3 regions of the Pseudomonas sp. SL4(2022) genome follow, and region 1 is predicted to be linked to each of the others. Evidence: riboswitches for the same ligand, from Rfam matches in the RefSeq annotation. Region 1 holds a riboswitch; each other region holds the start of a gene.

The links. Region 1 has a riboswitch for cobalamin ahead of OU997_RS12195 (energy-coupling factor ABC transporter permease). Riboswitches for the same ligand answer to the same signal wherever they lie in the genome.
Region 2: it holds a riboswitch for cobalamin, as region 1 does, so the genes downstream of both, OU997_RS04515 (TonB-dependent receptor) here and OU997_RS12195 (energy-coupling factor ABC transporter permease) in region 1, are expected to answer to the same signal.
Region 3: it holds a riboswitch for cobalamin, as region 1 does, so the genes downstream of both, OU997_RS08490 (TonB-dependent receptor) here and OU997_RS12195 (energy-coupling factor ABC transporter permease) in region 1, are expected to answer to the same signal.

The regions. Positions count from the first base shown of each region.
Region 1 covers NZ_CP113060.1:2,585,122-2,593,096, forward strand. The annotation lists gene OU997_RS12185 (TetR/AcrR family transcriptional regulator) at 236-889, shown strand; gene OU997_RS12190 (acyl-CoA dehydrogenase family protein) at 886-2,538, shown strand; cobalamin riboswitch at 2,923-3,127, shown strand; gene OU997_RS12195 (energy-coupling factor ABC transporter permease) at 3,182-3,862, shown strand; gene amn (AMP nucleosidase) at 3,982-5,454, shown strand; gene OU997_RS12205 (LysR substrate-binding domain-containing protein) at 5,451-6,317, opposite strand; gene OU997_RS12210 (agmatine deiminase family protein) at 6,451-7,503, shown strand; gene aguB (N-carbamoylputrescine amidase) at 7,508-7,975, shown strand, end outside.
Region 2 covers NZ_CP113060.1:969,881-977,855, forward strand. The annotation lists gene OU997_RS04505 (carboxyl transferase domain-containing protein) at 104-3,391, shown strand; gene dxs (1-deoxy-D-xylulose-5-phosphate synthase) at 3,522-5,417, shown strand; cobalamin riboswitch at 5,484-5,697, shown strand; gene OU997_RS04515 (TonB-dependent receptor) at 5,795-7,702, shown strand; gene OU997_RS04520 (cobalamin-binding protein) at 7,740-7,975, opposite strand, start outside.
Region 3 covers NZ_CP113060.1:1,759,501-1,767,475, forward strand. The annotation lists gene cbiE (precorrin-6y C5,15-methyltransferase (decarboxylating) subunit CbiE) at 55-1,257, shown strand; gene OU997_RS08480 (cobalt-precorrin-6A reductase) at 1,254-1,970, shown strand; gene OU997_RS08485 ((2Fe-2S) ferredoxin domain-containing protein) at 2,195-2,911, shown strand; cobalamin riboswitch at 2,974-3,179, shown strand; gene OU997_RS08490 (TonB-dependent receptor) at 3,334-5,445, shown strand; gene OU997_RS08495 (ABC transporter ATP-binding protein) at 5,445-6,215, shown strand; gene OU997_RS08500 (ABC transporter substrate-binding protein) at 6,212-7,165, shown strand; gene OU997_RS08505 (FecCD family ABC transporter permease) at 7,162-7,975, shown strand, end outside.

The DNA of each region.
Region 1 (7,975 bases):
GCAGGCTCGGATGCGAGCCCAGTCCGCTTGATTCGCTGCGCTTACCCTATGGGCCAGCCATTGGCTGTTACTAACGTAGCGCCTTGTAGGGCTCTAGCTCGCGAGGTCGTAAATTTATTATTGAGTTGAATGCGCCAGCAGCTGGCCAATATGCCCGCTGTTGTGCCCGGAATCGCCCTTTAGCCAAACTCTGAATCCTGATTCACTTGCGCAATAGTGAATCAGGATTCAGATCATGGCTTACCGTACCACTGCACTGCGTGTCGACCGCGATCAGGCGCTGCGCGAGCGCATCATCAACGCCGCCCTGGCGCGGGTCGCCGACGGCGGCTTTGCCGCACTGACCATGCAGGCGTTGGCTGACGATGTCGGCATTGCCACCGGTAGCCTGTACCGCCATGTGCAGAACAAGGGCGAGCTGGCGGCGGAAGTTTTTGCCGTGGCCAGTCAACGTGAGGTCGATGCCCTGGCGGCCACCGTGCGCGGGCCGGGCAGCCCGGTGCAGCGCCTGGCCGATGGGCTGGAGCGGTTTGCTGCGCGGGCTTGGGGCAGTCGCCAGTTGGCCTTCGCTTTGATTGCCGAGCCGGTGGATCCGCAGGTGGATGAACAACGCTTGTTCTACCGCGAAGCCTATGCCGATCTGTTCGTCGAATTGCTGCAGGAGGGCGTCGGTCAAGGCGTGTTCCGTGTGCAGCCAATCAACCTGGCCGCTGCCTGCCTGGTCGGCGCCATTGCCGAAGCCCTGGTCGGTCCGTTATCGCCGCCCGCCCGTGCGGCCCGCGAAGCCGGTTATCCCGCCCCCAGTCTGGCCGAAGTCAGCCAGGCCCTGATCACCTTTTGTCTACGCGCCGTGGGCGCCCCATTGCCCGAAGAGGAGCCTCAGCCATGAACGCCAGTCAACACGCCGAAACCCATGAAGTGTTCAACCAGGTGCCACCGTTGGATGGTGCCAACCTGTACCGCGTTGACCTGCCGCTGCAGGAGTGGAGCAAGCGCTTCGGCGGCGGTTGGGCCGAGCAGCGCCTGGATGTGTATGGCGCGCTGGCCGGTGGTGAGCTGATGGCCGCTGGTTTTCTCGCCAACGAGAACAAGCCGGTGTTCAAGAGTCACGACCGCTATGGTCACCGTGCGGACCTGGTGGAGTTTCACCCGGCCTATCACCAGCTGATGAGCGCCGCCATTGAACACGGCCTGCCGTCCATGCCCTGGACCGATCCGCGCGCTGGTGCCCAGGTGGCGCGCGCTGCCATGAGCTATCTGCACAGCCAGGCCGAAGCTGGCAGCGGCTGTCCGCTGACCATGACCTTCGCCAGCGTGCCGGCGCTCAAGCTGCAGGCCGATGTGGCCGAGAAGTGGTTGCCGAAAATCCTCGCCACGCAATACGACCCGCGCAACCTGCCGATCGAGCAGAAAACCGGTGCGACCATCGGCATGGCCATGACCGAGAAGCAGGGCGGCACCGATGTGCGCGCCAACACCACCCGTGCCTACCCGGTGGGTTTGGGTGGTCCCGGTCAAGCTTATGAACTGGTCGGCCACAAGTGGTTCTGCTCGGCGCCGATGTGCGATGCCTTCCTGACTTTGGCGTATACCGCCAAGGGTCTGACCTGCTTTCTGCTGCCGCGCCATCGCCCGGATGGCTCGCGCAACGAGTTCTATATCCAGCGCTTGAAAAATAAGCTGGGTAACTGGTCCAACGCCTCCAGTGAGGTGGAATTCCGCGGTGCCCTGGCCTGGATGGTCGGCGAAGAAGGCCGGGGTGTGCCGACCATTATCGAAATGGTCGCGCTGACCCGTTTCGACTGCATGATCGGCTCCAGCGCCCTGATGCGTCAGGCCCTGACCCAGGCCGCGCACCATTGTGCGCACCGCCAAGTCGGTGGCCGCGTGCTGAGCGAGCAGCCGCTGATGCAAAACGTCCTCGCCGACCTGGCCCTGGAAAGCGAAGCCGCGCTGGCGCTGACCCTGCGCATGGGCAAGGCGCTGGATAACCCGCATGACGAGCAGGAAGACAAGTTCGCCCGCCTGGTCACCGCCGTGGGCAAGTACTGGATCTGCAAGCGTGCGCCCGCCATGATCAACGAGGCTGCCGAATGCATGGGCGGCGCCGGGTATGTCGAGGACACCATCCTGCCGCGCCTGTACCGCGAAGCACCGGTCAACTCCACCTGGGAAGGTTCGGGTAACGTGCAGTGCCTGGACGTGCTGCGCGCGCTGTCTAAGGAACCGGGCGTACTCGACGCGCTGTTTGCCGAGTTGGGCAATGGCCATGGTGATGCCCGCCTCAACGCCCATATCGAAAAACTCCAGGTGGACTTCCGCGACACTGCCGACATCCAATACCGCGCCCGGCAACTGACCGAAGACGTGGCCCTGGCCCTGCAAGCCAAACTGCTGCTGGAAGCCGGCAATGCCGTGGTGAGCGATGCCTTTATCGCCAGCCGCCTGGGCGGTCAGGGTGGGCGGGTCTACGGCACTCTGCCGCGTGGGGTGAATGTCGAGGCGCTGGTGGCGCGCAGTACACCGCACCTGATCTGAGCACCGACTTGCGATCTGCTGCGTGCAGGTCCTCAGCGTTAAAAACAGACTCGGCGGCCGCGTGCGGCTAACGCGCGCCGAAGGGCGAGTGAAACGCGTAATGCTCGTGTACAAAAGTACACCCGTGTGCGAGCTCCGTCCGCTTGATTCGCTGCGCTCACCCTAAGGGCCAGCCGTTGGCTGTTACTTTGCTGCGCTGCGTTTCTTGTCTGTTTTGAGCCGCTGTTGGCTGTTGCTAACGTAACGCCTTGCAGGACTCTGGCCCACTAGATCGTAAGCCGGCTCTGAGGCGTTTGCTTTGCCGGTATGCGCGGACTGACTTCTTGAACGTTTCACCTTGAGCCCGGCCTCTGCGCCGGGCTCTGTCATTTCTCACGGCCGCCGGGTAAGGTGGCCGCCGATGGTTCCAGCTCGTGTGATGCGACTGGATGAAAAGGGAACAGGGTGAAGCGCACGTCGCCAATGCCCTGGCTGCCCCCGCAACTGTAAACGGCGAGCGACGCCCGGATGCCACTGACCGCAAGGTTGGGAAGGCGGGTGGAGTATCAAGCCGTGAGCCAGGAGACCTGCCATCGAAGCCGGGCGTTTATGCCCATTCCCTCAATCCGGATCATCGCGCGGTGGGCGCGGTACAGGAATCTCAATGCACATCGAACCAGAAGTCGTTACTGGCGCCAAAATCTTTCTTAGTTATGCCACCGCTGCAGGTGCCTTTGGCCTCTGTGCCAAGCTTGCGCTCGACAGCGTGCGCAACAATGGCGGCGCTGCCGCCCTGGCATTACGCAGCGTGCTGACCACTGCCCTGGTGTTCTGTTTCTTCGAAGTATTTCCGCACCACGCGGTCGGGGTTTCCGAGGTGCATCTGATCCTCGGTTCGACCCTGCTGCTGCTGTTCGGCGCAGGTGCCGCGGCGATGGGGCTGGCGTTCGGCCTGTTGCTGCAAGGGCTGCTGTTCGCTCAATTTGACTTGCCGCAGTACGGCATGAACGTTACGACGCTGCTGGTGCCGCTGTGGGCGATCAGCCTGCTGGCCAAGCGCATCATCGCGCCGGGTACCGCCTATGTGGACCTTTCCTACAAGCAGGCACTGGCGCTGTCGACGGCCTATCAGGGTGGCATTGTCGCCTGGGTCGGCTTCTGGGCGTTCTACGGGAATGGTTTCTCCGGCGAGAACCTGGCCGCCGTGGGCAGTTTCGGCCTGGCCTATATGAGCGTCATTCTGATCGAGCCACTGGTCGATCTGGGTGTGCTGGCTGCCGCCAAGGCGCTGTCCGCTTATAGCCGTGGGCCGCTGTTCAACGTGCGTCTGCATCAGGCTGCCTGAGGCTGACGCCAGACCCGGCGGCTGCCGCCGGGTGGGTGTCCACGGGTGATCTTGCGCTATCCCAAGCGCGGCGGATCAGGGCAAGATAGAGCCTGTCCGATCAGCCAGGAAGATGCCTTGTGAGCCTTTGTTCCGATGACTTCGTTGTCGCCACCACCGCCGAAGAGGCGGTGGACCGCCTCGCCGCGCTGCACCAGCAGGCCACCCGCGCGCTCAGTCAGGCGCTCAAGCGTTACCTGAAAGAGCGCAGCAAACCCGACTCTGCGCAGCAGTGTCAGTTCCGCTACCCCGAATTACGTCTGACCTACCTGTGTCAGGGCGAAGTGCCGACGACCGTGCGCGCCTATGCCAAGGTGCAAGTGCCGGGCACCTACAGCGTCACCGTGACCCATCCCGCGGCGTTCCGCAAATACCTGCTGGAGCAGCTGCGCCCCTTGATGAGCGACTTCACCGTGCGCGTGGAAGTCGGCATCAGCCAGCAGAACATTCCGTATCCGTACGTGGTCGAGCAGGGCGATGAGCTGGCCGGCTCCGGGGTCACCGCCGCCGAGCTGGCGCGCGTATTCCCCAGCACCGACCTGTCCGCCGCCACCGATGGCACCGCCGACGGCCTGTATGACTGGGAAAACACCGACCCGCTGCCGCTGGCGCTGTTCGATGCGGCGCGGGTGGATTTCTCCCTGCGCCGTCTGGTGCATTACACCGGCAGCGACTGGCGGCATGTGCAGCCGTGGATTTTGCTGACCAACTACCACCGTTACGTTGACCAGTTCATTCGCCATGGTCTGGATATGCTGGTGGGCGAATCGCGCTTCACGCGCATGGTGCTGCCGGGCAATGTGGTGATCGAGCGCGGCATGGCCGAAGGCGAGATGCAGGCCATCATCGAGAACGTCATCTGGCACCGTTATCAGATGCCGGCCTATCACCTGCAAACAGACGATGGCCACGGTATCACCCTGGTCAACATTGGCGTCGGCCCGTCCAACGCGAAGAACATCACCGACCATTTGGCCGTGCTGCGCCCGCATTGCTGGCTGATGATTGGCCACTGTGGTGGCCTGCGTCAGTCGCAGACCATCGGTGACTACGTGCTGGCTCACGCCTACATGCGCCGCGACGGCATCCTTGATCGCGTATTGCCGCCGCATATCCCGCTACCCGCGCTGGCCGAGGTGCAGCAGGCGTTGCAGGAAGCGGCCAAGCTGGTGACCGGTGAAGAGGGCGATGAGCTGAAGAAGCGCCTGCGTACCGGCACCGTGCTGACCTATGACGACCGCAACTGGGAGCTGCGCTGGGCCCAGGAGCGGCCGTTGATCAACCTCTCCCGTGCCGTGGCGGTGGACATGGAAAGCGGCACCATCGCCGCGCAAGGTTATCGCCTGCGGGTGCCCTACGGCACGCTGCTGTGCGTGTCGGACAAACCGCTGCACAGCGAGATCAAGCTGCCCGGTGCGGCCGGTGCCTTCTACGAGCGCGCGGTGACCCAGCACCTGCACATCGGCATCACCGCGCTGGAACTGATGCGCAGCCAGCTCAACTCGCTGCACTCACGCAAGCTGCGCAGCTTTGATGAGCCGCCGTTCCGCTAATCTGCGCTGTGGCTCAGAGCCTGCTGCAGCCAGATGCAGAAACTGCGAGTCAGTGGGTCGCTTTCGCTGTCGCGGTGCACCAGCCAGGCCCAGTTGGGGCCGCGCACCGTCTGTTCCACCAACGGTTGCAGCAGGCCGTTACGCCGTACCTGGTCAGCCAGCAACTGGCTGACCAGGGCGATGCCCAGGCCCTGGCTGGCGGCATCCAGCAGCAGGCCGGGGTCGGAGAAGTTCAGCCCGTGACTCTGCTGGCCCACGTCCATGCCACCTTGAACCGCCCAATGGCTCCAGTCCATTTCCCGTTCGCCATGCAAGGTGGTGCGTTCGCTGTGCGCCGTTGCCCATAAAGCCGGGTGGCAGGCCGGGTAGAGCCGATCTTCCAGCAGTACGCGAAAGCTGCATTCGGCTTGAGCGCTGAGGTCGTCGCGCACCGCGATGTCGATGGTTTGTGCGGCCATGTCCGGTACGTCATCGCTGGTGAACAGCCACAGGTCGATTTCCGGGTGCAGGCGATGGAATTCGCCCAGGCGCGGCACCAGCCAATGGCGAGCGAATGCAGGTGTGGTGTTGACCACCAGTTGATTGGGCTTGCGGTATTGCTCCAGGCGACGGATGCCCACGGCCAGTTGCTGCAGCAGCGATTGCGTGGTGCTGAGCAAGTCGTGCCCGGCATCCGTCAGGCTGACGCTGCGGCCACTGCGGAAGAACAGCGGCTGTTCGAGAAAGCTTTCCAAGCTGCGGATCTGCTGGCTGATAGCGGACTGGGTCAGGTGCAGCTCCTCGGCAGCCTTGTGGAAGCTGCCCAGACGTGCGGCGGCTTCGAAGCCGCGCAGGGCATTCAATGGTGGCCAGTGCTTGAGCATGATTGATAAGTCCTGCTAATCAGAAGTGTGCAAAATCTATCGTTTGTTGCCGCATTTTTACAGGCCTAGCATGGAAGTCATCTCCGCATTCGCGGTTTTAAGTGATAACAATGACTTAACTGAAGGCACTTGTATGCAGCATAACGCAGTCGCAGCAAACTCCTGGTTTATGCCCGCCGAATGGGTTCCGCATGCCGCCACTTGGATGGCCTTCCCGCACAATAAAGCGCTCTGGGAGTCGGGCTGGGGCGTGACGCTGGCCGAGGTGCAGGTTGATTTTGCCCGCGTGGCCAACGCCATTGCGCGCTTCGAACCGGTGAAAATGGTGGTCGACCCGTCCGCTGTGGCCCGTGCCCGCGAGCTGTGTGGTGCCAATATCGAGCTGGTCGAACTGGCCATCAATGACAGCTGGTGCCGTGACTCCGGCCCCAGCTTTGTCTGCCATCCGCAGTTGGGGCTGGCCGGTGTGAGCTGGCGCTTCAATGCCTGGGGTGGAAAATCCGCCCATGATCTGGACGAGAGCCTGGCCCGGCGCATCCTCAACGGCCTGGGTCTGGAGTGCTTCGGCACACCGCTGTCCAACGAGGGCGGGGCGATCCATGTGGACGGTGAGGGTACCCTGATTACCACCGAATCGGTGCTGCTCAACCCCAACCGCAATCCGGGCATGAGCAAGGCCGAGATGGAAGAGGTCTTCACCCGCCTGCTGGGCGTGAAGAAGACCATCTGGCTGCCGGGCGATCCGCAATACGTTACGGGCGACATGACCGACGGCCATGTGGATGGTGTGTGCGCCTTCGCCAAGCCGGGTGCGCTGCTGGTCGACGCCACCCATGACAAGGGTTCGGTCTATGCCGAGGTAGTACGTGAGAACCGTCGCGCCCTGGAGCTGGCTACCGATGCCCGTGGCCGTCAGTTCGAGCTGATCGACCTCTATGAGGCCACCGACGCCGTGGACACCGAGGCGGAAGTGTTCTGCGCTTCCTACACCAACTTCTACATCTGCAATGGCGCGATCATCATGCCGGCCTATGGTATTGCCGCCGATGATGAGGCAGCCGCTACCCTGCGCATGGCCTTCCCGGGCCGCGAAGTGGTGCCGGTGCAGATCAACCAGTTGGCTCATGGCGGCGGCGGGGTGCATTGCATCACCCAGCAGCAGCCGGCCTGGCCGTTGAAGGGGTGAGGTCATGAGTAAGCTGACCGTCGCCACCACCCAGTTCGCCTGCAGCTGGGACCTGAAACAGAACCTAGACCGTGCCGAGGAACTGGTGCGTGAAGCCGCTGCTAAAGGCGCGCAACTGATCCTGCTGCAGGAGCTGTTCGCCACCCCGTATTTCTGCATCGAGCAGGACCACAAGCACCTGGCGCTGGCCGAAGAGTACAAGAGCAGTCCGCTGCTCAAGCGCTTCGCCGCGCTGGCTGGTGAGTTGGGTGTGGTATTGCCGCTGTCCTGGTTCGAGAAGGCCGGCAATGCCTACTTCAATTCGCTGACCGTGGCCGATGCCGATGGCCGCCTGCTCGGGGTGTATCGCAAGACGCATATCCCCAATGCCATCGGCTATCAGGAGAAGGAATACTTCAGTCCAGGCGATACCGGCTTCCGTGTTTGGGACACCGCCTTCGGTCGCATCGGTGTGGGTATCTGCTGGGATCAG
Region 2 (7,975 bases), 1.6 Mb from region 1:
CTTTATCACCCGTATCAATAGCCCAACCCTCACCCGCTAAGGCTTGGTTTACCTCGCCCACAGAGCGCCTAAGATGGCTGCAGAATAAAAATCTGGAGCCATCATGCCCGTTACGACTGCGCCCTTCGCCGCCCTGCTGATCGCCAACCGAGGCGAAATCGCCATCCGCATCGCCCGCGCCGCCAGTGAGCTGGGCATCCGCTCGGTCGCCCTCTACGCCGAAGACGATGCCACCTCTCTGCATGTGCGCCAGGCCGATAGCGCTGTGGCGCTCAAGGGCCGTGGCGTACCGGCTTACCTGGATATGGACCAGCTGATCGAGATTGCCCTGGCGCAGGGCTGCGATGCCGTACACCCCGGCTATGGCTTTCTCGCGGAGAACGCCGAATTCGCCCGCCGCTGCCAGACCGCTGGGCTGTGTTTTGTCGGCCCCAGCAGCGAGGTGCTGCAACTGTTTGGCGATAAGGCCGCGGCGCGGGCGTTAGCCGAACGCTGCGCCGTGCCGCTGGTGGCGGGGATCAATCGGCCGATCAGCCTGGAGGAAGCCCGTGGCTTTCTCGTTGAACATGACGCCGTCATGCTCAAGGCCCTGGCGGGTGGCGGCGGCCGTGGCATGCGCCCGGTGTTCAGTGCTGACGAGCTGGACGAGGCCTTTGCCCGCTGCCAATCCGAAGCCCGCGCCGCCTTTGGCAACGATGCGCTGTATATCGAACAGCTGGTCAACCAGGCCCGGCATATCGAAATTCAGGTACTGGGCGACAGCACGGGCGCGGTGAGCCATCTGTGGGAGCGCGACTGCAGCCTGCAACGTCGCCAGCAGAAGCTGGTGGAAATCGCCCCCAGCCCGGACCTGCCCGCGGCCACCCGCGAAGGGATGATCGCGGCCGCGCTGAAACTAGCCGGTGCAGCGAAGTACCAGGGCCTGGGCACCTTCGAATTTCTGCTGGATGCCGAGCAGCCAGAACGCTTTTACTTTATGGAAGCCAACCCGCGCATTCAGGTCGAGCACACCGTCACCGAGCAGGTCACCGGCGTCGATCTGCTGCACACCCAGCTCAAACTGGCCGCCGGCCACACCTTGGCCGAGCTCGGCCTGCTGCAACCACCGCCGCTTAATGGCTGCGCCGTGCAGCTGCGGATCAACCTGGAAAGCATGAGTGCCGATGGCAGCACCCGCCCGGCCGCTGGCACCCTGACGGCCTACCAGCCGCCCAGCGGTCCCGGTCTGCGTGTGGATGGCTATGGTTACGCCGGCTACCCGGTCAGCCCCAGTTACGACTCACTGCTGGCCAAGCTGATCGCCCATGCACCGGACTACCCCAGCGCGCTGCGCCGCGCCTACCGTGCACTGTGCGAATTTCGCCTGGAAGGCGTGGCGAGCAACCTACACCTGCTGCAGAACCTGCTGCGCCTACCGCAGGTGGCGAGCTATCAGCTGACCACGCGCTTTGTCGAAAGCCATCTGAACGAGCTGCTGGCCGTGCAAGACCAGGCTCATCCGCACCGTTTTTTTGCCGCTACGCAGAGCGCCGGCCCAGCCGCTGAAACAGTCGCGGACGCACCGTCAGGCTGCCTGCCCCTGCTGACCCACAGCACGGGTGTGGTGGTCAGCCTGGACGTGGCCGAAGGCGATGCGGTGACTGTCGGCCAGAGCCTTGCTGTGCTGGAGGCGATGAAAATGGAGTTTGTGGTCACCGCCAGCCACAGCGGCATCGTCCGCCAGTTGGCCGTGCAGATCGGCAGCGCGCTCAATGAAGGCCAGCCGCTGCTGTTTATCGAACCCGCCGAGGTTGACGCTGCTGCCCACCAGAGCGAACAGAGCCTGGACCTCGAGCATATCCGTGCGGACCTGGCCGAAGTGCTCGAACGCCACGCGCTCCTCACCGATGTACGCCGTCCTGCCGCCGTAGCCAAACGGCGCAAGACAGGCCAGCGCACCGTGCGCGAGAACCTGGCGGACCTGCTGGACGACGGCAGTTTCAGCGAATACGGCGCCCTGGCGATTGCCGCACAACGGCGTCGGCGCTCGCTGGCCGAGCTGATCGAACAGAGCCCGGCCGATGGCCTGGTGGCCGGCACCGGCACGGTCAACGCCAAGGCATTCGGCGACCAGGCTGCACGCTGCATGGCCATCGCCTACGACTACACCGTGTTTGCCGGCACCCAGGGGGTGATGAACCACAAGAAGACCGACCGCATGCTCGGCCTCGCCGCGCAGTGGCGCTTGCCGGTGGTGCTGTTTGCCGAGGGTGGCGGCGGCCGGCCGGGCGATACCGATTTCGTCGGCGTAGCCGGGCTGGACTGCCACACCTTTGTCGGCATGGCCAAGCTCTCCGGCCTGGTGCCGCTGGTAGGCGTGGTGTCCGGACGCTGCTTTGCCGGCAACGCCGCCCTGCTCGGCTGCTGCGATGTGATTATCGCCACGGAGGACGCAACCATCGGCATGGCCGGTCCGGCGATGATCGAAGGCGGCGGCCTGGGCAGCTTTAAACCGGAACAGGTCGGCCCGGTGAGCGTGCAGGGCACCAATGGCGTCATCGACGTACGGGTGGCCGATGAAGCCGCAGCGGTGCAGGTGGCCAAGCAGTACCTGAGCTACTTCCAGGGAGCGCTCAGCGAATGGGATTGCGCCGATCAGCGCGAGCTGCGCCAGCTGATCCCGGAAAACCGTTTGCGCGTGTATGACATCCGCCAAGTGATCGCCACCCTCGCCGACAGGGACAGCGTGCTGGAACTGCGCCGCGAGTTTGCGCCCGGCCTGATCACTGGGTTTATCCGCATCCAAGGTAAGCCGTTCGGCCTGCTGGCCAACAACCCCGCGCACCTCGGCGGCGCCATCGACGCAGTCGCCGGCGACAAGGCCGCACGTTTTATGCAGCTGTGCGATGCCTTCGATATCCCATTGCTGTCGCTGTGCGACACCCCCGGCTTTATGGTCGGCCCGGAGGCCGAGAAACAGGCCACGGTGCGCCATGTCTCGCGCATGTTTGTCGCCGCCGCCAGCCTGACCGTGCCGTTTTTCACCGTAGTGCTGCGCAAAGGCTACGGTCTCGGCGCTCAGGCCATGGCTGCCGGCAGCTTCCATTCGCCGCTGTTCACCATCGCCTGGCCCAGTGCCGAATTCGGTGCAATGGGCCTGGAAGGTGCGGTGCGCCTGGGGTTTGCCAAGGAACTGGCCGCCGTCGAAGAACCGGCGGCACGCCAACAGCTGTTCGACAAGCTGGTGGCCAAGGCCTACGAGAACGGCAAGGGCATCAATATGGCCAGTTTCCTGGAGATCGATGCAGTGATCGACCCTGTGGAAACCCGCGCCTGGCTACTGCGCGGCCTTAATGCCACAGCACAACCCGCTGCCCGCACAGGCAAGAAGCGCTCGGTCGATACCTGGTAGGTCGCTGTCGCGTCTGGATGCAGAGGTGGAATGCATCCAGGCTCAGGCGTGTTAGGCCGAACCATGTTTGGGCAGTTTCCGGCGCTTCGGGTAAACTGCCGCATCTTTTGCACCTATAACGATCTGCCTGATGCCGACGACCTTCCACGAGATTCCCCGTGAGCGCCCGCTGACGCCCCTTCTAGACCGCGCCAATACGCCGGACGAGCTACGCCGCCTGGGCGAAGCAGAGCTGGAAACCCTGGCCGACGAATTGCGCCAGTACCTGTTGTATACGGTCGGGCAGACGGGCGGGCATTTCGGCGCGGGCCTCGGCGTGATCGAGCTGACCGTGGCCCTGCATTACGTTTTCGACACCCCGGATGATCGCCTGGTGTGGGATGTGGGCCATCAGGCCTACCCGCACAAGATCCTTACCGGCCGCCGCGAGCAGATGGGCAGCCTACGGCAGAAGGACGGCATCGCCGCCTTCCCGCGCCGTTCGGAAAGCGAGTACGACACCTTTGGCGTCGGCCACTCCAGCACCAGCATCAGCGCCGCCCTGGGCATGGCCATCGCCGCCCGCCTGCAGAACAGCAAGCGCAAGGCCGTGGCGGTGATCGGTGACGGCGCCATGACCGCCGGCATGGCCTTCGAGGCGCTGAACCACGCCAGCGACGTGGGTGCCAACATGCTGGTGATCCTCAACGACAACGACATGTCGATTTCCAAGAACGTCGGCGGCCTGTCCAACTACCTGGCCAAGATCATCTCCAGCCGCACGTACTCGAACATGCGTGAGGGCAGCAAGAAAATCCTCTCGCACCTGCCGGGTGCCTGGGAAATCGCACGCAAGGTCGAAGAACACGCCAAAGGTATGCTGGTGCCCGGCACCCTGTTCGAAGAGCTGGGCTGGAACTATGTCGGCCCCATCGATGGCCACGACCTGCCCACGCTGCTCGCCACCCTGCGCAATATGCGCGACCTCGACGGCCCGCAGTTCCTCCATGTGGTGACCAAAAAGGGCAAGGGCTTCGCCCCGGCTGAGGCCGACCCGATTGGCTACCACGCGATCACCAAGCTGGAGCCGATCAACGCGCCGGCCGCCCCCAAGCAAGCCAGCGGCCCGAAATACTCCAGCGTGTTCGGCCAATGGCTGTGTGACATGGCGGCTGCAGACCCGCGCCTGCTTGGCATTACGCCAGCGATGAAGGAAGGCTCGGATCTGGTGGCGTTCAGTGAGCGTTATCCCGAGCGCTATTTCGACGTCGCCATCGCCGAACAGCATGCCGTGACCCTCGCCGCCGGCATGGCCTGCGACGGTGCCAAGCCGGTGGTGGCGATTTACTCGACCTTCCTGCAGCGCGCCTATGACCAGCTGATTCACGATGTGGCCGTGCAGCACCTCGACGTGCTGTTCGCCATCGACCGCGCCGGTCTGGTCGGCGAAGACGGCCCGACCCACGCCGGCAGCTTTGATATTTCCTACCTACGCTGCATCCCCGGCATGCTGGTGATGACACCGAGCGATGAAAACGAACTGCGCCGCATGCTCACCACCGGTCACCTGTTCAATGGCCCCGCCGCCGTGCGCTATCCGCGTGGCAGCGGTCCGAATGCCGCCATCGAGCCGGGCCTGGAACCGCTGGAAATCGGCAAGGGCATCGTTCGCCGCCACGGCAAGCAAACCGCCCTGTTGGTCTTTGGCGTACAACTGGCCGAAGCCCTCAAGGTCGGCGAAGTGCTGGATGCAACAGTGGTCGACATGCGCTTCGTTAAACCGCTGGATGAAGCGCTCGTGCGCCAGCTGGCCGCCAGCCACGAACTGCTGGTGACCCTCGAAGAGAACAGCGTAATGGGCGGCGCTGGCAGTGCCGTCAGCGAGTTCCTCGCCCACGCTGGCATCCTCAAACCGGTGCTGCACCTGGGGCTGCCGGACTACTACGTCGAACACGCCAAGCCAGCGCAGATGCTCGCCGAATGCGGGCTGGATGCCGCCGGCATCGAGGCCGCCATCCGCGCGCGCCTCGCCAGCCCTTGCGCATGAATACCGCTCATCCAGGGCTGAGCCAGGCTTGCTTGTAATTCATCCAACCGCGCATTAAGGTGCGCGGCGTTTTACTTCCGCCAAGGTGCGCCCTTCTACAGTGAAGCGGCGTTAAACGGGAAGCCGGTGCGTTCTGACGAACCATCCCGGCGCTGCCCCCGCAACGGTAATCGACCGCAGAGTCGTTCTGCACGTCACCTCAACGCCACTGGGTTATCCCGGGAAGGCGAGGCGGCGCACGTCGAGAGCCCGGAGACCGGCCTTGCTGGATGTGACTGGTGTTGCGGAGGGCATCACCGTCAAGCTCAGGCAGCGTTTGCGCGCCCGTTCTTGCCCCTGCCCTCCTCAAAAGTCGTTCGATCTTTTGAGGATTTCCTGTGAAATTATCTCGCCTTGCTCTGGCTGTCACACTGGCCCCAGGCCTGACCCTGGCCAACGAAGCCAACCCGCCCTATCAGGCCCAACCGCTGGTGATTACCCGCGCCACGCCCCTGCAAACCCAGGCACCGGCCAGCGTCAGGGTGATTGACCGCCAACAGATTGAGCAATCTGCCGCTCACTCGTTACTCGATGTGCTGCGTGCTGAGGCGGGGATACAAGTCCGCGACACCATTGGCGATGGCAGCCGAGCCACCTTCAGCCTGCGTGGCTTTGGCGAAAATGCGGTAAACAACACCCTGATTCTGGTGGATGGTCGCCGCCTTAACCAACCCAGCCAGGCAGGCGCTGACCTCAACAGCGTGCCACTGGGTAATATCGAACGCATCGAGATCATCCGCGGCGCCGGCACCGTACTGTATGGCGACCAGGCGGTGGGCGGCGTCATCAACATCGTTACCCGCACCCCAAGCCGCAACGAGGGCTATCTCGAAGCCAGTCGCGGCAGCCATGATCTGGAGGCCTTGCGCGGGCATATCTACCAGCAACTCGGCGGTGGATTTTCGACTTACCTGAGCGGCGAGTCGCGTACGGCCGACAACTACCGCGACCATAACAACGCCAGCTACAGCAACGCCTTCGCCCGTCTGCGCCATGACCATGACAGTGGCCATGCACTGTATGAGTACCAGACGGTCGACGATGAACTGCTGTACCCCAATGCCATGAGCAGGGCGCAGCGCCATGCAGACCGCAAGCAAAGCGACTCGACGGCCTGGAACGACAGCAAGACGCAGGTTCATCGTTTTGCCCTGGAACAGCAACTGGATGACACCTGGACGAGCAACCTCGACTACAGCCACAGCGATCAGGACAGCGTTGGCAGCTTTGCCGCTCCCAGCCGCTTTACCCAGGACACCCGCACGGAAAGCATCAGCCCCAGGTTGAGTGCACGCTACGGCAACAGCCTTGGCGCTGGAGAATGGCTACTTGGCCACGACCACATAAGCAGTGACGCCCAATCATCCTGGGGCACCGACTTCCAGCAGACCCAGCGCGACTGGTATAGCCAGTTAAGCCAGGGGCTTGGGCGCGGCGTAACGGTTACTGCCGGCTACCGCAGCAGCGAAGCGGACGACCATAACAAGGCGAGCCGCAAACAGCACAAGGATCGCGAAGACAGCACCAGCATCGGCCTGAACTGGCAAGCCAACCAAGAGACGCGCCTGTTTCTCAAGCGTGAGGACGTGCTGCGCTGGGCCAACGTGGACGACAATGCCTTTGTCCTGCCGGGGGTCGAGTTCCTCAAACCGCAAACCGGTGTGTCCTGGGAAAGCGGCGTCGAGTGGCAAGACGGCGTGCAGCGCTATCAAGCAACGCTGTATCGACTGGATTTGCAGGACGAACTGCTCTACGACGCACTGATTGCCAACCCCAACAGCTGGAATGGTCGCGGCGCCAATATCAATCTGGATAAAACCCGCCGTGACGGACTGCTACTGGAGGCAGAGCGCCAATTGAGCGAGCGCCTGAGCATCGGCGGCCAATACAGCTTTACCGATGCGGAATTTCGTGCAGGCTCCTTCCAGGGCAACAGCGTGCCATGGGTGGCCCGCAACACGGCCAGTGCGCACCTCAACTACCGGATCATTCAAGGGCTGCACACGTATCTGGAAGCCGTGTACACCGGGCGCCGCTATTACTCAGGGGACGATGCCAACAATCAGCAGCAGGCCGGCGGCTATACCCTGATCAATGCAGCGCTGAGCTACAACTACAGACAGTTCAGCAGCACATTGCGCCTGAATAACCTCACCGGCAAACGCTACGATGTCTTTGCCAGCAGCGCCAGCAGCTACCCGGCGGCCGAAGAGCAGGTCAAGCTCAGCCTGGGCTACCGCTTCTGAGTGACAGGCCCTGAGCGGGCAGGCTCAGGGCCATGGTTTAGCGGGCGCTCGCCAGGCGCTCGCACAGCGCTTCGATCGCGGCCAGCATCTGAAAGCTCGGCCGCTCCAGACCATCGTCCGGCACACGCCACAGTTGTTGACGCTCCACCGCTGCCAGTCCCGGCCATACTCGCCAGGCATCCAGTTGCGCCTGCACACTGGCCAGAATCACCTCCGGGTTGCGTTCAAGCACGGCCTCCACACTCACCTGCGGAGCAGGCAGACTCAGGTCCG
Region 3 (7,975 bases), 830 kb from region 1:
CTTTGTTTGATGCGCTGACACCCTAGCTTGTCGGGCGGGGGCAGAGGAGTGGGTATGACGGCCTGGTTAACCCTGGTGGGCATTGGTGAAGACGGTTACGCCGGGCTGGGTGAGGCAGCGCGCCAGGCGCTGGGCGAGGCGCAGTGGATTGTCGGCAGCCCACGCCAGCTGGCGCTGCTGCCCAGCGATCTGCCAGGGCAGCACGAGCGCTGGCCCAGCCCCTTTAGCCTGGAGCCGGTAATGGCGCGGCGCGGGATGCCGGTGTGCGTGCTGGCCAGCGGTGACCCACTGTTCTATGGCGTGGGTGCGAGCCTGGCGCGGCAGCTGCCGGCGGATGAATTGCGGGTGTTCTCTGCGCCCTCATCCGTCTCACTGGCTGCTGCTCGCCTGGGTTGGCCACTGCAGGACGTGACGGTGCTGTCGCTGGTGGCGCGGCCGTTGGCGGCGCTGCAGGCGCAGATTTTCCCCGGCGCGCGGCTGCTGCTGTTGAGCAATGACGGCGAGAGCCCGGCGGCGGTGGCCGAGTTGCTGCGTGAACGCGGTTTTGGCCCCAGCCGGCTGACCGTGCTGGAGCATCTGGGCGGCGATCAGGAGCGTCGCATCGACGGCCTGGCCAGTGATTGGACCGCGCCGCACGTCGCTGACCTCAATCTGCTGGCAATCGACTGTGTGGCGGGCGCCTGTGCGCGTTTGCTGCCGCTCACGCCAGGTTTGCCGGACGATGCTTATCAGCACGACGGCCAGCTGACCAAACGCGATGTGCGCGCTATCACCCTGGCGCGCCTGGCGCCGCAACCTGGTGAGCTGCTCTGGGATGTCGGCGCCGGCTGCGGCTCCATCGGCATTGAGTGGATGCGCGCGCACCCCAGCTGCCGGGCGCTGGCCATCGAGGCTGACGCCAGTCGTCAGGCGCATATCCAGCACAACCGCGATGCCCTCGGCGTGCCCAGCTTGCAATTGGTGGCCGGCCGCGCGCCCGAAGCCTTGGCCGGATTGGCCGCGCCGGATGCGATCTTTATTGGTGGCGGGGTGACCATCCCTGGCGTGCTCGAGCAGTGCTGGGCCAGCCTCAAGCCGGGTGGGTGTTTGCTGGCCAATGCCGTGACCCTGCAAAGCGAAGCGGCGCTGGTGGCCTGGCGCGAGCAGGTGGGCGGCGAGCTGACGCGCATCAGCGTGGCCCAGGCGCAGCCGCTGGGCGGCTTCGACACCTGGCGCAGCGCCTTGCCGATCACCCTGCTGGTGGTGCGCAAGCCGTGAGCCCGCGCATCCTCCTGCTTGGCGGCACCACCGAGGCCTTGCGTCTGGCGCGCCGCCTTGACCCTGAAAGCATCTACAGCCTGGCCGGGCTGGGCCGGGTGCCGGATGATTTGCCCTGTCAGGTGCGTGTTGGCGGCTTTGGCGGGGCGGAAGGATTGGCGGCGTTTATCCGCCTGCGGGGCATCGAACTGCTGCTCGACCTGACCCACCCCTATGCCGCGCAGATCAGCGGCAATGCCGCCCGCGCCGCCGAGCTGAGCGGGATTGCCTGCTGGGCGCTGCGCCGCCCCGGCTGGCAGGCCGGCGAGGGTGATGATTGGCGCGAAGTGGACGACTGGGCCGGGCTGGTTGCGGCGCTGCAAAGCTTTCAGCACCCGCTGTTTACCCTCGGTCGCGAGCCGCTGGAACACCTGCATGAGATTCCCCCGCATCAGCACTGGACCGTGCGCTGCCTGACGGCCCAGCAAGGCGTGCCGCGTGCGGAGATTATCGGCGCGCGCGGGCCGTTTGCGCTGGATGAGGAGCGTGCGTTATTTGCTCGTTTAGGCACCGATGTGCTGATCAGCAAGAACAGCGGCAGCCAGTCCACCGAGCCGAAACTGCAGGTGGCGCGGGAGTTGGGTTTGCCGGTATTGCTGCTGCGTCGGCCCGAGTTGCCAGCGGTGGATCGCGAGTTTGTCAGCCTTGAAGCGCTGGCCGAGGCGCTGTCGTAGGATGGGTTAGCGCTGCCAATCGACGGTCAGGCGGACAGCGACTGAGTCCTGCGCAGCGCGTCACCCATCGAATAGCGGCTGAGTCTGCCACGGTGGGTTTCGGCGCATCGGGCAATGCAGCTGGCTCACGACCTGTTCTATGCGCCTAACCACCCTACGGGGCGGCTGGGTTGCCCAACGGAAAACAGCGCCTGTTAGACTGCCGCCCCGCTTTGGAGGCCGCCATGACCACGCCCGTTTCCCCTTACGCCCGCATTCTGTTTGTCGGCCCCGACCTGGCCGAGGGCTCGTTTGCCGAGCTGCTGCGCCGCCGTCTGGTTGAGCTACGCGGGGAAGCGGCGCTGGCCGATATCGTCGATACCAGCGCGGGCTATGCGTCGCTTTGGCAGCGCGTGGCCGAGGCTGAGCGGCCGTTGCTGGTGATCGACCTGGAGCCGCAAAGCAGCAGCCCGCACCTCGATTGGCTGCGCAGCGAACTGTGCCAGCAGGCCAACCCTGAGCAGCTGTTTGTCGCCAGCGCCATTGGCCAGGCTGAAGGCCTGCCGGTGGAGGCTGCCTGCGCGCTGATCGAGCGTCCCGAGCTGCACCTGCCCTGTGTGGGGGTGGCCGCCGTGCCGGGGCATCACGCCTGGTCGCAGATTCCGCCGCACGCGCAGCGCCTGCTGCTGTGCAACGGCCCGCGCTGCACCCGGCGCGGTGCGCTGGACCTGTGGAAAAACCTGCGCCAACGGCTCAAGGCCGCCGGCAAACTGGAGTGCGAGGGCGGGGTGCATATCACCCGTACGCAGTGCCAGTTCCCCTGCGATCTGGGCCCGACCGCCAGTCTCTATCCGGCCGGTGAGTGGTTCCGCGTGCGCGATGAAGCCGAGCTGATCCGCCTGGTCGATGAGCGCCTGGTGGCCGGCCGCGCCGTGCCCGAGCTGCGCATTGATAAGGGCTGAGAAGACTGCTGTAGAGCCATTCGGCAACAGCTAAAAACTTGACGCGGATCGGCCTGAATGGTCATATCCGCGCCGTTTCAGGTGTCTCACGCCGCCGCGCGTGAGGTTAAACGGGAAGTCGGTGCGCCCTTTGGGCCAGTCCGACGCTGCCCCCGCAACGGTAAGCGAGCGACGTCATCACGATGCCACTGTGCAGTTTCTGCATGGGAAGGCGATGGCTTCATGACCCTCGTAAGCCCGGAGACCGGCCTGATTCTTAGGGATGTTGTGCGCTGCCCGTGATGCAGCGGCAACTCCCAACTGTTTGGCAACCCGCGGTGGGCGGGCGTTGACGCCGATCGTGGGTGCCTGTGCGCCCGTGTTTTGCTGTTGCGCGTTTCCATCGGGATTGCCGTGCCTATCCCTTTTGCGATGGAAGCATCATGGCGCGCTATCCCCTGTCTCAACTCTCTGTTTCCCTTGCCCTGTGCCTGGCCGGTACGGCTGTGGCGGGCGAGCCCCCGGTCAATTTGCCGGCCACGACCGTTCAGGCCAAGGCTGCTGCGGAGGGCGAAAGCGATCTGCATACGCCCACCAGCAGCGGTTCGCGCCTGGGCCTGAGCGCCCTGCAAACCCCGGCCAGCACCAGCAGCCTGAGCGGCGCGCAGGTGCGCGGGCGTAACAACCTCAGCGTGCAGGACGCGGTCACCCGCACCCCTGGCATCAGCAGCATCGGCAGCCCTGGCAATGGCGGCACCGCGCTGTCGGCGCGTGGCTTTACCGGGCACAGTGCGACCATGCAGCTGTATGACGGCACCCGTCAGTATGTCGGGGCCGGCACCGTGACCTTCCCGGTCGACACCTGGTCGGTGGCGCGCGTTGACGTGCTACGCGGCCCGGCCTCGGTGCTCTACGGTGAAGGCGCGACCGGCGCGGTGATCAACGTGGTGCCGAAAAAGCCGTTCAGCGGCGCCATCAGCAACCAGCTGCGCCTCGGCTACGGCAGCGACGACCGCCGCCAGGCTGCGCTGGACAGCGGCGGCTCGCTGAGCGATGCACTGAGCTACCGCCTCAACCTCAATCAGCTGGCCAGCAACGGTTGGGTCGATGACGGTGAGTCGCAGAGCCAGGCGCTGAGCGCCGCCTTGCGTTGGGATGCCAGCGATGCGCTGAGCTTTACCCTGTCTCATGATCACGGCGATCAGGACCCGCAGCGCTACCTGGGCACGCCGCTGGTCGCCGGCCAGTACCGCGAGCGCCTGCGCGAGCGTAATTACAACGTTGATAACGCCGAGGTTCGCTACAACGACCAGATCACCCGACTGGTCAGTGACTGGCGCATCAACGATGCCCTGAGCGCCAGCAACCAGCTCTACTACATCAAGACCCAGCGTTACTGGCGTAATGCCGAGTCCTATCGCTGGCAGCCGGGTGATCAGGTCAAGCGCAGCGATTTCTACGAGATCAAGCACACCCAGGAGCAGGTCGGCGACCGCCAGACCTTCACCCTGGAGCACGCCCTGTTCGGCCTGGAGAGCCGCAGCGTGGTGGGCGTGGATTACAACCGCATCCACTTCGCCCGCCAGCACGACTTTGCCAGCAGCTTCACGGACAGCGTGCCGCTCGCCGGCAGCGGTGGCGGTCAGTACCAGAGCACCGATCCGCTGGGGTATGGGCCGCGCGAACGCAACCTGGCGCGGCAGTTCTCGCTGTTCGCCGAGAACCGCACTCAGCTGACCGAACGCCTGTCGCTGGTCAGCGGTGTGCGCCGCGATCAGCTGCATATCCAGCGCGACAACCTGCTGAACGACAGCAGCGCCGACCGCAGCCTGACGGGCGACAACTGGCGTGCCGGGTTGGTCTTCGAGGTCACGCCCGAGCTGTCGCTGTACGGCCAGTACGCCACCAGCACCGAAGGCGTGAGCAACCTGCTGACGCTCAATCCGACGCAGCAGCAGTTCGACCTGAGCGAGGCCAAGCAGACCGAAATCGGCCTTAAGCAGGCGTTCTGGAATGGCCAGGGCGAATGGACGTTGGCCGCTTACCACATCGTCAAGGAGAAGCTGCTCAGCCGCGCCACCCCGACCGCGCCGACCGAACAAATCGGCCAGCAGTCTTCCGACGGCCTGGAAGCCACCCTGGAGCTGGCGCTGGGCCAGGGTTGGCAGGTCTCGGCCAACGCCGCGTGGGTGCGTGCCGAGTACGACGACTTCACGGAGGCCGGGGGTGACCGCAGCGGTAATCGGCCGACCAACGTGCCACGGCGCACCGCCAACCTGTGGCTGAGCAAGGCGCTGAGTGAGCAGGTGGATGCCGGGGTCGGCGCACGTTATGTCGATGCGCGCTACGCCGACACGGCGAACAGCGTGACGCTGCCGAGCTACACCGTGGTCGATGCCACTGTCGGCTGGCAGGTGCAGGCGGATGTGCGTCTGGGCCTGGAGTTGAACAACCTGTTCGACCGCCAGTACGCCACCAGCGGCAGCAGCGATGGCCAGCAGTGGTACCTGGGCGCACCGCGTTCGTTGTTCGTCACTGCCGATTACCGTTTCTGATGGCGCGCTTGCAGATCAGCGAGCTGGCCTGGTCGCCCAACGGTGAGCAGGCCTTGCTCGACGGCATCGAGCTGGCGGTGGGCGACGGTCAGCTGGTCGGCCTGCTCGGCCCCAATGGCAGCGGCAAGACCAGCCTGCTGCGCTGCGCCTACCGCTTTCAGCGGCCCGATCAAGGCTCGGTGGAGCTGGACGGCGAAGCGCTGTGGAGCCGCTCGCCGCGCTGGTGCGCGCAGCGGGTGGCGGTGGTGTTGCAGGAGTTTCCCCAGGACTTCGGCCTCACCGTGGCCGAAGTCGCCGCCATGGGCCGCACGCCGCACAAGGGCCTGTTCGATGGTGATGATCAGGCCGATCACGCTCTGGTCGAGCAGGCCCTGGCGCGGGTCGGTTTGACTGAGCACAAGTGCCAGGCCTTCGCTCATCTCTCCGGCGGCGAGAAGCAGCGCGTGCTACTGGCCCGCGCCCTGGTGCAGCAGCCGACGCTGCTGATCCTCGACGAGCCGACCAACCACCTTGATCCGCGTTATCAGCTGGAACTGTTGCGGCTGATCAAAACCCTCGGCCTGGCAACCCTGGCCAGCTTCCACGACCTCAATTTGGCGGCGGCCTTCTGCGACCGCCTGTATGTGCTCGACCACGGCCGCGTGGTGGCCAGCGGCACTCCAACCGAAGTGCTGACGCAAGCGCTGCTGGCCGAGGTGTATGGCGTGCAGGCGCTGGTCGACCGTCATCCCCTCGCGGGGCACCCGCGTATTACCTGGATCAATCCATGAAGCGTTTTCTGCCTTACGCCTTGTGCCTGCCGTTGCTGGGCGCGACCCTGCCCGCCCAGGCGGTTACCGTCACCAGCTGCGACCGTCAGCTGACCATCGAGCAGCCGCCGCAGCGCGCCGTCAGTCAGGACATCAACCTGACCGGCATGCTGCTGGCCCTCGGGCTGAAATCGCGGATGGTCGGCTACAGCGGCATCAGCGCCTGGAAAACCCCCAACCCCACGCTGATGGCGCAGCTGGCCGATTTGCCCGAGCTCGCGGCGCGGCACCCGTCACTGGAAAACCTGCTCAACGCCGAGGCGGATTTCTTCTTCGCCGGCTGGAACTACGGCATGCGCGTCGGCGGTGAAGTCACCCCGGCCAGCCTGGCGCGGTTCGGCATTCCGGTGTACGAGCTGAGCGAGTCCTGCGCTCATGTCATGCCACGCCGGGTAGCCAGCCTGGAGGATGTCTACACCGACCTGCACAACCTCGGCCGCATCTTTGCCGTAGAGCCGCGCGCCGAGGCGCTGGTGCTGGGCATGCAGCAACGGGTGGCGGCGGTGCGTGCCCGCCTGGCCGACAGCGGTCCGGCGCCACGGGTATTTCTCTACGACAGCGGCGAGGAAAGCCCGTTTACCGCCGGCCGTTTGGCCATGCCCCAGGCTTTGATCGAGGCGGCGGGGGGGCGCAATGTGATGGACGGGCTGGCCGCGAGCTGGGTGCGCGTCGGCTGGGAAGCGGTAATCAGCAGCGACCCCGAGGTGATTCTGATCGTCGATTACGGCGAGCGCAGCGCGGCGCAGAAGCGTGATTTCCTCCTACAGCATCCGGCCTTGCAGGGGCTGACGGCGATCCGTGAACAGCGCTTTGTGGTGCTGCCGTACCTGGCGGTGACACCGAGCCTGGAAAACGCCGCCGCCATCGAAACCCTGGCCGCGGCGCTGCACCCGCAGGCCTTTGCCCGATGATTCGCAGCCCGCACGCTTACCGTTTGTTGCTGCTGGTGCTGGCCTTGGCGCTGGGCCTGTCCTGCGCGGCGTCATTGGGCTTTGGCGCCGCGCCAGTGCCCTTGCCGCGTGTGCTGGAGATTTTGGGTCAGCGCCTGTTCGACCTGCAGCCGGCGCAGGCGGTGAGCAGCGCTCAGGACAGCATCGTCTGGCTGATCCGTGCGCCACGGGTGGTGCTCGGTGCGCTGGTGGGGGCCGGGCTGGCGCTGGTCGGCACGGCGCTGCAGGCGGTGACGCGCAACCCGCTGGCCGATCCACATCTGCTTGGGGTCAGTTCCGGTGCGGCGTTCGGTGCGGTGATTGTGGTGCTGTACCTGGGGGAATTTATCGGCCTGCTCAGCCTGCCGCTGGCGGCCTTTGTCGGCGCGCTGGTGAGCATGCTGCTGGTGCTGGCGATTGCCAGTCGCGGTGGCCGGTTGGAGAGCGACCGCCTGCTGCTGGCCGGGGTGGCGGTGTCGTTTGTGATGATGGCGGCAAGCAACCTGCTGCTGTTTCTCGGTGATCACCATGCCGCCAGTTCGGTGATCTTCTGGATGCTCGGCGGCCTTGGTCTGGCGCGCTGGGAACTGCTCTGGCTGCCGGCGTTGTGCTTGATGCTGGCCTTGCTGCTGTTGCTCGGTCTGGCGCGGGCGCTGAATGCGCTGATGGCCGGTGAACACAGCGCGGTCAGCCTGGGGCTGGAACCGCGCCGGGTGCGTTTGCTGGTGTTTGTCTGCGCTTCGCTGCTGACCGGGGTGCTGGTGTCGCTGAGCGGTGCCATCGGTTTCGTCG